3 regions of the Pseudomonas shirazica genome follow, and region 2 is predicted to be linked to each of the others. Evidence: riboswitches for the same ligand, from Rfam matches in the RefSeq annotation. Region 2 holds a riboswitch; each other region holds the start of a gene.
The links. Region 2 has a riboswitch for cobalamin ahead of IMX18_RS14725 (ABC transporter substrate-binding protein). Riboswitches for the same ligand answer to the same signal wherever they lie in the genome.
Positions count from the first base shown of each region.

Region 1: linked by a shared signal. The riboswitch ahead of cobW (cobalamin biosynthesis protein CobW) and the one ahead of IMX18_RS14725 (ABC transporter substrate-binding protein) in region 2 are both predicted to bind cobalamin.
Region 3: linked by a shared signal. The riboswitch ahead of IMX18_RS10255 (CbtB domain-containing protein) and the one ahead of IMX18_RS14725 (ABC transporter substrate-binding protein) in region 2 are both predicted to bind cobalamin.

Region 1 is NZ_CP063456.1:2,656,762-2,661,102, reverse strand. It holds gene IMX18_RS12065 (branched-chain amino acid aminotransferase) at 6-1,025, opposite strand; cobalamin riboswitch at 1,499-1,711, shown strand; gene cobW (cobalamin biosynthesis protein CobW) at 1,812-2,879, shown strand; gene cobN (cobaltochelatase subunit CobN) at 2,883-4,341, shown strand, end outside.
Region 2 is NZ_CP063456.1:3,183,354-3,187,694, reverse strand. It holds gene IMX18_RS14730 (FecCD family ABC transporter permease) at 1-983, opposite strand, end outside; gene IMX18_RS14725 (ABC transporter substrate-binding protein) at 983-1,993, opposite strand; cobalamin riboswitch at 2,105-2,302, opposite strand; gene IMX18_RS14720 (acetyltransferase domain-containing protein) at 2,331-3,497, opposite strand; gene IMX18_RS14715 (TonB-dependent receptor) at 3,788-4,341, opposite strand, start outside.
Region 3 is NZ_CP063456.1:2,247,341-2,251,681, forward strand. It holds gene IMX18_RS10230 (response regulator transcription factor) at 1-42, opposite strand, end outside; gene IMX18_RS10235 (DUF1272 domain-containing protein) at 262-504, opposite strand; gene cobM (precorrin-4 C(11)-methyltransferase) at 571-1,323, opposite strand; gene IMX18_RS10245 (cobalamin biosynthesis protein) at 1,357-1,743, opposite strand; gene IMX18_RS10250 (CbtA family protein) at 1,743-2,429, opposite strand; gene IMX18_RS10255 (CbtB domain-containing protein) at 2,440-2,628, opposite strand; cobalamin riboswitch at 2,722-2,944, opposite strand; gene IMX18_RS10260 (GNAT family N-acetyltransferase) at 3,355-3,834, opposite strand; gene IMX18_RS10265 (LysE family translocator) at 3,968-4,341, shown strand, end outside.

The DNA.
Region 1 (4,341 bases), 530 kb from region 2:
GCGCCTCAGGCAACCTTGACGATCCAGCCAGCCGGTGCTTCCACGTCACCGCTCTGGATACCGGTCAGCTCGTTGTAGAGCTTCTGGGTAACCGGGCCGACCTTTTCCAGGTCGTGGAACACGTGCAGCTTGCCGTTGTACTCGATGCCGCCGATCGGGGTGATCACCGCAGCGGTACCGCAGGCGCCGGCTTCGATGAAGCGGTCCAGCTTGTTGATTTCCACATCGCCTTCGATCACGGTCAGGCCCAGGCGCGATTGCGCCAGTTCCATCAGCGACAGGCGGGTGATGCCCGGCAGCACCGAAGCCGATTTCGGGGTGACGAACTCGTTGTTGGCGGTGATGCCGAAGAAGTTGGCCGAACCGACTTCCTCGATCTTGGTGTGGGTCAGCGGGTCGAGGTAGATGGCGTCGGCGAAGTTGGCTTTCTTCGCTTCTGCACCCGGCTGCAGGCTGGCGGCGTAGTTGCCACCGACCTTGGCCGCGCCAGTGCCTTGCGGGGCTGCGCGGTCGAAGCTGGAGATCTGGAAGTTGTGCGGCTTCATGCCGCCCTTGAAGTACGAGCCAACCGGGATGGCGAAGATCGAGAAGATGAACTCGGGGGCGGTGCGCACGCCAATGTTGTCACCGGTGCCGATCACGAACGGGCGCAGGTAGAGGGCGCCTTTACCATGCGGTGGCACGAACTTCTCGTTGGCCTTGACCACTTGCTTGCACGCCTCGATGAACACATCGGTCGGCACCTGCGGCATCAGCAGGCGGGCGCAGCTGCGCTGCATGCGGGCGGCATTCTGGTCCGGGCGGAACAGGTTGATCGAACCGTCCTTGCAACGGTAGGCCTTGAGGCCCTCGAAGCACTGCTGGCCGTAGTGCAGGGCAGTGGAGCCTTCACTGATGTGCAGTACGTTGTCTTCGGTCAGGGTGCCCTTGTCCCACTCGCCATTGCGCCATACGGACAGGTAGCGTTTGTCGGTCTTGATGTAGTCGAAACCCAGCTTGTCCCAATTAATGCTTTCGTTGCTCATGACACCCTCATTGTCTTGCAAGTGCCCGATTGCTCGGGCTGCTGTTATATGCGCACCACGCCACCATAATACATCCGTGGCAGATCGGGAACGGCCAGTCACGAATTGATAGCCTGCAATGCATTTATTGCGGCACGGCGCAGGTATTGCAGTGGGGCTGCGAGGTGCTCGCCACAACATTTTCAGGGCCTGTGAGATCGAGCGCCGCCCGCGCGGCGCTTCGCAGCACAAGGCTGCTCCTACATTTGTTTCGGGCCAGTAACGCCTGTACCAATGCGCGCGACCGCCTTGTTTGTCCGGCACGATATCGAGGTGGACACCAAGGGGCCGCGCGCCTTTGCCTCAGGAATAATTGGCCCGAAACAGATGTAGGAGCAGCCTTGTGCTGCGAAGCGCCGCCCGCGCGGCGCTCGATCTCACAGGCGCTACAAGAATCGAGGCGAGCCAATGGTTGACCACCCGCCAGCCACTGCGTAGCCTTGCCACTTCGAGGTTCTTCGGCCAGGCCGAAGCTAAGACGGGAACGCGGTACAAGCCGCGGCTGCCCCCGCAACTGTAAGCACCGACAACGGATCGACACAGCCACTGCGCTCGCGCGCGGGAAGGCGTCATCCCGCCAGCCTGCTGCACCAGCGGGCACATGGAACGGTGCGAGCCAGGAGACCTGCCTCGTCACGTTTTCGACTTTCAACCGGGCGGGGTGATCCGGTGGCGAACAAGCCCGGCCGGCCTGGCCTGCGGCTGTCGTCCTGCATGCCCGCGCCAATCTGCCAAGGGCAATGCGACATGAAAACACTGGCCAAGCTCCCCGTCACCATCGTCACCGGCTTCCTCGGCTCGGGCAAGACTACCTTGCTGCGCCACATGCTCGACAACGCCCAGGGCCGCCGCATTGCGGTAATCGTCAACGAGTTCGGCGAGCTGGGCATCGACGGCGAAATCCTCAAGCAGTGCAGCATCGGTTGCACCGAAGAAGAAGCCACCGGCCGCGTCTACGAGCTGGCCAACGGCTGCCTGTGCTGCACCGTGCAGGAAGAGTTCTTCCCGGTGATGCGCGAGTTGGTGGCACGCCGTGGCGACCTGGACCATATCCTCATCGAAACCAGCGGCCTGGCCCTGCCCAAACCGCTGGTGCAAGCCTTCCAGTGGCCAGAAATCCGCAATGCCTGCACCGTCGACGCGGTGATCACGGTGGTCGACAGCCCTGCGGTGGCCGCCGGCACCTTCGCCGCCTACCCGGACCAGGTCGATGCCCAGCGCAAGCTCGACCCCAACCTGGACCACGAGTCGCCACTGCACGAACTGTTCGCCGACCAGTTGGCCAGCGCCGACCTGGTGGTGCTGAACAAGGCCGACCTGATCGACGCTGCAGGCCTGGCCAAGGTCCGCACCGAGGTGGCCGAAGAACTGCCTCCGGCGGTCAAGGTTGTCGAGGCCAGCAGCGGCAAGCTGCCGCTGGAGGTGCTGCTGGGTGTGGGCGCCGAGTCCGAGGCGCACATCGATGGTCGCCGTACCCACCATGATTCCCACCATGACGGTGATGACCATGACGATCATGACCACGACGCCTTCGACTCCATCTCCATCGACCTGCCCGAAGCCGACGAAAGCCTGCTGCTCGATGCCCTGACCCAGCTGGTGGTGGAGTTCGGCATCCTGCGCGCCAAAGGCTTCGCTGCCATCCCGGGCAAACCGATGCGCCTGCTGGTGCAAGGCGTGGGTACCCGTTTCGACAAGCACTTCGACCGCGCCTGGCGCGCCGACGAGCCGCGCATCACCCGCCTGGTGCTGATTGGCCAGGACCTTGACGCCGCCCAGCTGGAAGCGCGCCTACGCCAGGCACTGGGCGCCTGACCCATGCACCTGCTGCGGACCCAGCCCGGCGGCTTCGTGCCGGATGACAGCATTGCCGACCTCGGCCAGACGCCCGCCGAGCTGGTGATTCTCTGCAGCGGCGATTCGCACCTGGCATTGCTCGCCGATACCGCCGAGCAATTGCCCGAGGATTACCCCAGCCTGCGCCTGGCCAACCCGATGCAGGTACAGAACCATGCCTCGGTCGACCTGTACGTCGACCAGGTGCTGCGCCATGCCAAGGTCATCCTGGTGTCGCTGCACGGTGGTGTCGGCTACTGGCGCTATGGCGTCGAGCAGTTGGTCGAGCTGGCCGGCCGTGGCGTGCAGCTGATCCTGGTGCCGGGTGACGACCGCCCGGACCCGGAGCTGACCAGCCTGGGCAGTGTCAGCGGCGAGCAGGCCGAACGCCTTTGGCACTACTTGCGCCAGGGCGGCAAGGCCAACGCCATCAACCTGTTCAACTGCCTGGCCAGCCAGTGGCTGGGCCGCGACTATGCCTGGGACGAGCCGCAGCCGCTGCCGCGCACTGCCGTGTATCACCCGGCCAAGGGCAGCGCCACGCTGGAGGATTGGTACCCGCAGTGGCACCCCGAGCAGCCGGTGGCGCCACTGTTGTTCTACCGCTCGCACCTGCAGGCGGCCAATACCGCGTTCATCGATGTGTTCTGCCAGCGCCTGCAGGCGGCCGGGCTCAACCCATTGCCGATCGCCGTGGCCAGCCTCAAGGAAAGTGCCTGCCTGGAGCAGGTCGAAGCCTGGCTGGACGAGGCGGGGGCCGAAGTGCTGGTCAACACCACCGGCTTTGCCCTGTCCAGCCCCGAGCGCCCCAACCTGCGCCCGTTCCGTCGTGACATTCCGGTACTGCAGGCCATCTGCGCACAAGACAACCAGCCTGGCTGGGAAGCCAGCGAGCAGGGCCTGGGGGCGCGTGACCTGGCCATGCACATTGCCCTGCCCGAACTGGACGGGCGCATCATCACCCGCCCGGTCAGTTTCAAAGACATGGCCTGGCGCAGCGAACGCAGCCAGTCCGATGTGGTCTGCTACCGCGCCCACCCCGAGCGCATGGACTTTGTCGCCGAACTGGCCCGCCGCTGGGTCGAGCTGGCGCGCCTGCCGAATGCGCAGAAGCGCGTAGCCCTGGTGCTGGCCAACTATCCGACTCGGGACGGCCGTATTGGCAATGGCGTTGGCCTGGACACGCCAGCGGCCGCGCTGAACATACTCAAGGCCCTGCAGGCCGAAGGCTATCCGCTGGCCGACTTGCCGGGCAGCGGCACGCAGCTGATCCATCAGTTGCTCGGTGGCGTGACCAACGACCTCGACCAGCTGGACCTGCGCCCCTGCGCGCAGAGCCTGAGCCTGGCCGACTACCAGGCCGCCTTCGAGCGCCTGCCAGAGGCAAACCGCCAGGCCGTGCTGGAACGCTGGGGGCCGCCGCAGCAGGACCCGATGTACC
Region 2 (4,341 bases):
GCGAAGACCGGTGCGCCGAGCAGCGCCGTGACTACGCCCACGGGGATCACCTGGCCAGGGATCAAGATGCGCGACAGGATGTCGGCGGCAATCAGGAACAGTGCCCCGCCCAATGCGCTGGCGGGCAGCAGGCGGCTGTGCCCGGGGCCGAGCAGCAGGCGCAGGGCATGGGGGATCACCAGCCCGACAAAACCGATGGCGCCGACGATGGACACCATCACCGCGGTCACCAGCGCCGCGCAGCTGATCAGCAGCAACTGGGTACGCCGCACCGGGATGCCCAGCGACGCCGCCGAGTCGGCACCGAAGGTGAAGGCATCCAAGGCACGGCGATGCCACAGGCACACCAACAGCCCAAACAGTACAACTGGCACGGCCAGCCACACCGAAGGCCAACGTACACCACTGAGGTTACCCAGCAGCCAGAACAGGATGCCGCGCGCCTGCTCGGCGGTGGCCGACATGGTGATGAGGAAGGCGGTAAGGGCGTTGAACAGTTGCGAGCCGGCGATCCCGGCAAGGATCACCTGGGCATTGTTGCTGCTGGGGCCGGCTGCCCGGGCCAGCATCAGAACCAAAGCGAACGCTGCCAGGGCACCGATGAACGCGCCGCCGGACATGCTCAGCGCCAGGCTGCCGAAGCCCAGCAGGCCCACCAGCACCGCACCGGTCGAGGCGCCGGCAGACAGGCCCAGCAGGTAAGGCTCGGCCAACGGGTTGCGCAACAGTGCCTGGAGGATCACGCCGCAGGTGGCCAGGCCGGCGCCGCAGGCTGCGGCAACCAGGGTGCGGGGCAGGCGGTAGTTCCAGACGATGCCGGCGTCGATCGGGTCGACCGGGTAGCCGGCCTGCCACAGGTGGTTGGCCAGTACCTGGCCGACCACGCCGGGCGACAGGTTGGTTTCGCCGATGGCGGTGCCGGCCAGCAGGGCCGCCAACAGGGCGGCCAGGGCAACGGCGATGCAGGGTAGCAGGCGCATCATTACTGGGCTGCTTTGCCGCTGGCGAAGGCAGCGGCCAGCGTCTGCAGGCCGCTGAACAAGCGAATGCCGGCCTGCATGGCGTCGGCGTCGAGGATGATGATGCGGTCGTGCTTCACCGCGTCCATGTTGCGCGTTACCGGGTCGCTACGCAGGAATGCCAGCTTCTTCTGGTAGTCGTCGGCGGGGTAGCGGCGGCGGTCCATGCGGGCAATGATCAGCCAGGTGGGGTTGGCCTTGGCCAGGGTTTCCCAGCCTACGGTCGGCCATTCTTCGCTGGACTCGACCACGTTGCGCACGCCAAGGGTGCGCAGCATGAAATCGGCGACCCCCTGACGGCCCGCCACATAGGGGTCGATGTGCAGATCGGCGCTGGAGAACCAGAACAGCGCCGAGGTGGCGGACAGGTCCTTGTCGGCCAGTTGCGCCTTGGCACTGTCCAGGCGGCCTCTGAGCTCGGCATTCAGGGCTGTGCCACGGTCCTGCACGTCGAAGATTGCCGCCAGCTGGCTGACGCTCTTGTAGAGGGTGTCGACCTGAAACGCCTGCAGGCGAGTACCGTCGGCACCCACCAGGTTGTCCTTGCCTTCGCAGTCCGATGGCAGCAGGTAGGTGGGGATGCCCAGTTCATCGAACTGTTCGCGGGTGGCGACCGCCCCCTGGGCACCGACCATCCATTCGAACTGCACCGTCACCAGTTGCGGGCGCTTGCCCACTACCGCCTCGAAGCTGGGCTCGTTGTCGGCCAGGCGCGGCACCTTGGCGTTCTGCACCTGGTACTCGGGCAGCACATTGTTGAACCACAGCGAGGTGGCCGCCAGTTTGTCGCCCAGCCCCAGCGCGTAGAGCATCTCGGTACTGGCCTGGCCAATGGTGACCGCGCGTTGCGGCGCCTGGGCGAAGGTTTGCGGCTTGCCGCAGTTGTCGACCGTCAGCGGGTAGTGGGTGGCAGCAGCCTGGGCCAGGCCGGTAAGGCCGAGGCCGGCGAGCAGGGTGGCAAAACGGGGCAGCATGCTGGGCGATCTCCTATCGGACAGTTCGGGTGAGGAACGCACGGACAGGCATCGCCGAGCCCCAGCTGGCGGCAGGGGCAACACTGATGGCCAATCCCGGACACCCCGCCGGTTGGTGAATGTGGGCCGGCAGGTCTCCTGACTGGTGCGTCATGGCCTGGCTCCGGCCTTCCCGGGTTCGTGGCCCAGTGGCATTGATGGAGCAGGCTCGGCACCTACAGTTGCGGGGGCAGTTCCGTTTGGCCCGAACTGGCGGGCCTGGGATTCCCTATTGATTCCGTGGTGGAAACCGGCGGCCGGCATGGTAGACCATCGTGCCGCCGGGTGAAAACGCTTTTCAGAAGTACTTCAGCCAGGTGATGTCGCGCCGCCGCGCCTTCAGGCGGGCGAACCAGCGCACCGGCAGGTACAGCGAAACTGCCAGCAGCACTGCCCCCAGCCACACCGCGGCGATGCCATCGAAGCCGAAGTAGTCACCATGGTTGCGGCCGAACAGCGCCACGCTGGCCAGGTACAGCAGCTTCAGCACATACAGGTGCAGCAGGTAGAAGAACATCGGTGCCGCGCCGAACACCGCCAGGGCACTGATCCAGCGGGCCTGGCCGGCGCGTTCGAAGGCGCGCAGCAACAGCAGGCCACAGCCCAGGGTCAGGGCCAGGAACAGCAGCGATGGCGGGTACTTGGTGATGTTGAAGAAGCTCATCAGGGTTTGCGTGACGGTCGGGTAAACGCTCCACGGCGCCTCGCCGTAGCCGTTGACCAGGCGCAGCACGACAAAGCCCAGCAGCGCGATCAGCCCGGCCAGCAGCAGGCGATGCTGACGCTGGCCGGCCTCGCTGGCACGGGCGAACCAAGGGCCCAGGCCGTAGCCCAGGGCGATGACCCCGATCCACGGCAGCACCGGGTAGGAGGTGCGCAGGCGCAGGTTTTCGGAGAACTCCAGCCAGCCCCGGTCATGCAGGATCGCCCATGGCACGTGCAGGGCGGATTCGACGCCGAAGTGCAGGCCATCGAGCAGGTTGTGGCCGGCGATGATGATTGCGCCCACGGCGATCAGGGCGGCACGTGGCAACCACACCAGCAACGACAGGGCGATCATGCTCACGCCGATGGCCCAGATCACTTGCAGGTAGATGACGCTGGGCGGCAGCTGGAAGGTCCAGGCGAAGTTGACCAGGGTGAACTCCAGCACCACCAGGAACAGACCACGCTTGAACAGGAACGCCGAGACATCGCCGCGGCCCTGGTGTTTCTCGCCGTACAGCCAGGCTGAAAGGCCGGTCAGCAAGACGAACACCGGCGCGCACAGGTGGGCCAGGGTGCGGCTGAAGAACAGCGTGGGCTCGGTGGTATCAATGGCCATCGGGTCACTGACCTGGCGGTGCAGGAAGAAGGTTTCACGAACGTGGTCCAGGAGCATGAACAGGATTACCAGGCCGCGCAGGGCGTCGATGCTCTGCAGGCGCTGGGTGACCAGGGTGGGGTTGGCGCTGGCGCTTGTCATGGGAGGTCGCTGATAGGAATGGATGTCAACTGAAACGTTATCTTATAACTATTTGTTCGGCGTCGGGTAGTGGTTTCTGTGTTGAGCGATCTCTTCGCGGCTACCCAGCGGACCTGTAGGAGCAGCCTTGTGCTGCGAAGGGGGCGGCATGACAGAAGCTTTTCTGTGGCAGTTATGGCCTCTTCGCAGCACAAGGCTGCTCCTACAAAGGTTTCTCATCGGGCCTGAGGGCAGCGGTACTCCTGTGGGAGCGGGCAAGCCCGCGAAGAGGCCGGTGCAGGCAGTTCAGATCAGAAGCTGTAATCCACCGTCGCAAAGTACGACCGTGGCATCCCCATCAGCCACTGCTGGCCACTGAACGCCGACTGCACATACTCACGGTCGAACAGGTTGTTCAACTGCAACCCCAGCCGTACATCCGGCAACACCTGCCAGCCGATGTCGGCATCGACCACGGTGTAGCCGGGGGCGCTCTGGGTGTTGGCGGTATTGGCATAGCGCTCGTCCACATAACGCGCGCCAATGCCGGCCTCCAGCCGCTGGCCGAAGCCTTTGCTCAGCCACAGGTTGGCGGTACGCCGCGGGACATTGGCCGGGCGATTGCCCGCACGATCCTGCGCCACGCCGCCGACCATTTCGTCGAAGTCGTCGTACCTTGCGCGCACGATCGCCGCGTTGGCCGACACCTGCCACTGGTGCGCCAGCGCCAGTTCCAGGGTTGCCTCCAGGCCGTCGGACGTCTGCTGGCCAGCCTGTTGCTTCTCGTGGGTGACCGGGTCATCCACCAGCAGCTTCTTCTTGACGATGTGGTAGGCCGCCAATGTCCATTCGCCACGCCCTTCCC
Region 3 (4,341 bases), 940 kb from region 2:
CCGGACGATGGGGTGGTCGTCGACGATCAGCACGGTAGTCATGAAGAAAACTCCTGTCAGGATGTGGTCCGCTTCCTGGATCACTCAGGAATACGTCTGCAAGTGGGGTTATCGGAAGCGCTGCACGATACGACCATTCCCGAAATTTGGTAATGCCGAGTATAGAAGTGTTGAAAGTCCACGTGCTTGTTGTTGAAAAGTCCTACAAAAAGTGGGAAAGACATCACCCTGGCAAAGCGGCGATGCCTGTTTTTGTAGTCGTCATGCGCAGGCGGAGTGTGATTTGCTCACGCGCTGGGTTGAGGCGGGGTTGTTGGCCAGTGCCTGGCCGACCCGTGTCGGGCGTGCCACCAGCTGGCCGGTGCAGTTCGGGCAGCGGCCCTGGAAACGGGTTTCGGCGCAGGTGCGGCAGAAGGTGCATTCGAAGGAGCAGATCAGCGCATCGGGGCTGTCACCCGGCAGATCGGTATCGCAGCACTCGCAGTTTGGGCGTAGGTCCAGCATGGGCATGACTCCTGTTTGCAGGCGGGAAACCGGAGTCTGCTACGCCTGCGGCGAACCTGGCAATGCTCAGTCGCCAGGGCGATACAGGTGGGCGTGCCCGGCGCGATACAAGGCCGATTCGGCAAACGGTGTGTCGCCCAGCACGTGGCCCACAAGGATCAGCGCCGTGCGCCGGAAATCCTTGGCCGCGACGCGTTCCACGATATCGCCGAGGGTACCGCGCACCCAGTCCTGGTCCGGCCAGGTGGCACGATGCACCACCGCCACCGGGCAGTGCGTGCCGTAGTGCGGCAGCAGTTCTTCGACGATACGCGACAGGTGCTTGACCCCCAGGTGAATCGCCAGGGTGCTGCCATGGCGCGCCAGCTCGCCCAGCTGCTCGCCGGGCGGCATCGGCGAGCTGTCACCATAGCGGGTGAGGATAACGGTCTGCGCTACCTGGGGCAGGGTCAGTTCGCAGCCGAGCAGGGCGGCGCTGGCCGCTGTAGCGGTGACCCCGGGGATGATCTGGTAATCGATGCCCAGCGTTTGCAGATGGCGGATCTGCTCGCCGATGGCGCCGTACAGGCTGGGGTCGCCACTGTGTACCCGAGCCACATCCTGGCCTTGCTCATGCGCACTGCGCATGGCGGCGATGATCTGTTCCAAATGCAGTTCGGCACTGTTGATCACGGTCTCGGCCTGGTGGCCCTCGAGCACGGCGGCCGGCACCAGCGAGCCGGCATAGATGATCACCGGGCACTGGCGGATCAGCCGTTGGCCCTTGACCGTGATCAGTTCCGGGTCGCCGGGGCCGGCGCCGATGAAGTAGACCGTCATGGTAAGTCCTTGCAGGAAAGAGGGGTGAAACGTTCAACAGGCCAGGGCGAGAGTAGCCGGGCCCAGTACCTGGCGCGTCAGCAGCAACCTGGCCGTGCCGAGCCGCTGGCTGGCCAGGGCCAGTGCCGCACTCTCCGCCACGCCCCAGCAGCCACAGTGGGCATGGGCAGCGGCGGAGCGGTGGCTGAGCTGGAGTTCGTAGGGTTGCAACTGCGCGGTATCGTACAACACCAAAGGCAGGCCGAGGCGTTCGGACAGTTGCTGCAAGCCGGGCTCGTCGGCCTTCAGGCTGATGCTGGCGATGCCTTGCAGGTCGGCCAACGCCAGGCCCTGGGTGGCCAGGGCCTGGCGCAGCAAGATTTCCAGCGTATCCGCCGGGCAACCCCGACGACAGCCGAAGCCGGCGTAGAAGGCAGGCATCAGGCCTGGCTGGAGCGCCGGAACAGCCAGGCGCTGATCAGGCCCAGGGCCAGCCAGAATGCGGCGTTGGTCAGCCAGGAGGCCACTTTGAACTGGGTTTCCAAGGCGGCGGGGGCCAGGCTCTCGTGCACCTCGGGTTGCGGCGCACCGATCACATGGGGAATGACCAGCAGCACAGCGCCCAGCGCCTTCAGCAACCAGTGGCGAGCGAACACCAACAGGGCCAGGCCCAGCGCGGTGGCACTGGCGGTGCCGATCCACCAGGCCTGGCGTTGCCCCAGGTCGGCTGCGGCAGTACCTGGCAGTTCCGGCGGCAGGCCCAGGGTCGGGGCCAGGCAGAACACGGCGAAGCCGGCCAGGCCCCAGAGTGCGCCGGTGCCGGCTCGCTTGGGTTCACGCAGGCTGTACAGGGCGGTGAGAATCAGGGCGAAGCCGACCGCGACCACCAGGTTGCCGCCGGTGGTGGACAGCACTCGCTGCCAGCCGTCTTCAGGTGCCCAGGCCTCGGCGCTGTGTTCATGCGCTGCCACTTCGCCGGCATGCTCGTGCTCGGCGACGGGGGCCGAGGATTCGTAGGTTTCTGCCTCGAGAATCAGCGGGGCGACCCAAAAGCTCTGCAGCAAGGTCAGCAGCAAGGCCGCCAGCAACCCGCTGAAGCCCGCGGTGCGGGCAATGCGTGTGATCATCGGGTTGTACTCAGTGGCAGGGGAATGCGGCGCTGTGGCGGGTGTCGTGGGCGGCGTTGTGCACGGCCTCGATGTGCGAAAAGCCGGCGAAGTACACCAGGCACAGGCCCAGCAGGCTGGCGCCGATGGCGATGACGACACGCTGGCTGAGGGTGACGGGGGTGGTAATGCTGTGTTGCTTGGCGCTGGTGACGGGCATGACGCGTTCCTCTGCTTTTTGTGGGCAACGGGCAAGCGCGGCAGCCCCGAGCGTGGCAGCCCAGGGGAATGCAACAGCGCCCGCCCACCGCGGGGTGTTCATGAACGCCAGGCCGGTCTCCGGGCTTGCGAGGAGGAGCCAGGCTCCTGGAAAGCGTCACCTTCCCATGCCGGGGATCAGGCACAGTGGTACAGACGCTTCGCTCGCTTACCGTTGCGGGGGCAGCACCGGCCTTGTCCGGCCCTGCTGGAGGGCCTGTGACGCACCGGTTTCCCGTTTCACCCCCATCGGGGGCACCTGAACGCGAGGCATAAGGAGACCATGGGGCGGGGCTGGCGTCAATTGCCCTGATGATAGGGCTTTGGTTTTGCAGTGCCTGGGAGATCGAGCGCCGCCCGCGCGGCGCTTCGCGGCACAAGGCCGCTCCTACATCTGTTTCCGGCCAATTACTCCCGTGCCAGGTGGGTTGCAGCCTTGGTGCTTGGCTGAAGATTGATGAGGAGCAGTCGTGCGCCCCTCGATATCGAATGGAACAAACAAGACGGACAGAGGTGAACTCACAGGAGTAACTGGCCCGAAACAGATGTAGGAGCGGCCTTGTGCCGCGAAGCGCCGCGCGGGCGGCGCTCGATCTCCCAGGCGCTGAAAAGCTCAAGGCATGCGCACTCAAGCCCTCATGTAAGCCGGTTCGGCCTGTAGTGGTCTATGCCGTGAGCATCCACCCGGTCAGCCCCGGGCAAACGCCGCAAGCTTGTCCCCGTCCAGCCGGTAGCGCACCCACTCATCCTGCGCTTCGGCCCCCAGCTTCTGATAGAAGCCGATAGCCGGCTTGTTCCAGTCCAGAACGCTCCATTCCAGCCGTCCGCAATTCTTCGCCACCGCCTCGCGGGCGATGTGCCGCAGCAATTGCCGCCCGGCACCGTCGCCGCGCTGCTCGGGCGTTATGTACAGGTCTTCCAGGTAGATGCCGTTGCGCCCGAGCCAGGTCGAGTAGCTATAGAAATACACGGCAAAGCCGATTGCCCGGCCATCGCGCTCGCACATCAGGCTATGCACGGTGCTGCCCTCGCCAAAAAGGCTGTGCTCGATATCGGCAACGCTCGCGATCACCTCGTGGCGGGCGCGTTCGTACTCTGCCAGCTCGGTGATGAAGGCAAGTATCTGCTCGGCGTCGGCGCGAACGGCAGGACGGATGGTGAGGCTCATGGGACGGCTTCCTTGATCTGATGGTAGCGGTACAGCGATGTGTATCTACACAATTTCGTTAAACTGTACCGGTCGCAGAGGAGGGCGACTCCGTTAGTGTGACAGCACCCATAAAAAAAGTGGATTGCCTGCCATGCTTGCCTCTGCCGACCTGCTGACCGCCTTCGTGCTGTTCGCCTTCGTGTCTTCCATCACTCCCGGCCCCAACAACACCATGCTGCTTGCCTCCGGGGTGAATTTCGGTGTGCGTCGCTCGATCCCGCACGCCCTGGGCATCAGTGTCGGTTTCATGGTGATGGTGCTGGCTGTCGGCCTGGGCCTGGGCGAGGTGTTCAAGGCCTGGCCGGCGCTGTATACGGTATTGCGTTACACCGGTGCCGCCTACCTGCTGTACCTGGCCTGGAAGATCGCCACCTCCGGGCCGGTCGGCACAGCTTCGTCCAGTGCCCGCAAACCGCTGGGCTTCTGGGGAGCGGCGGCATTCCAGTGGGTCAACCCCAAGGCCTG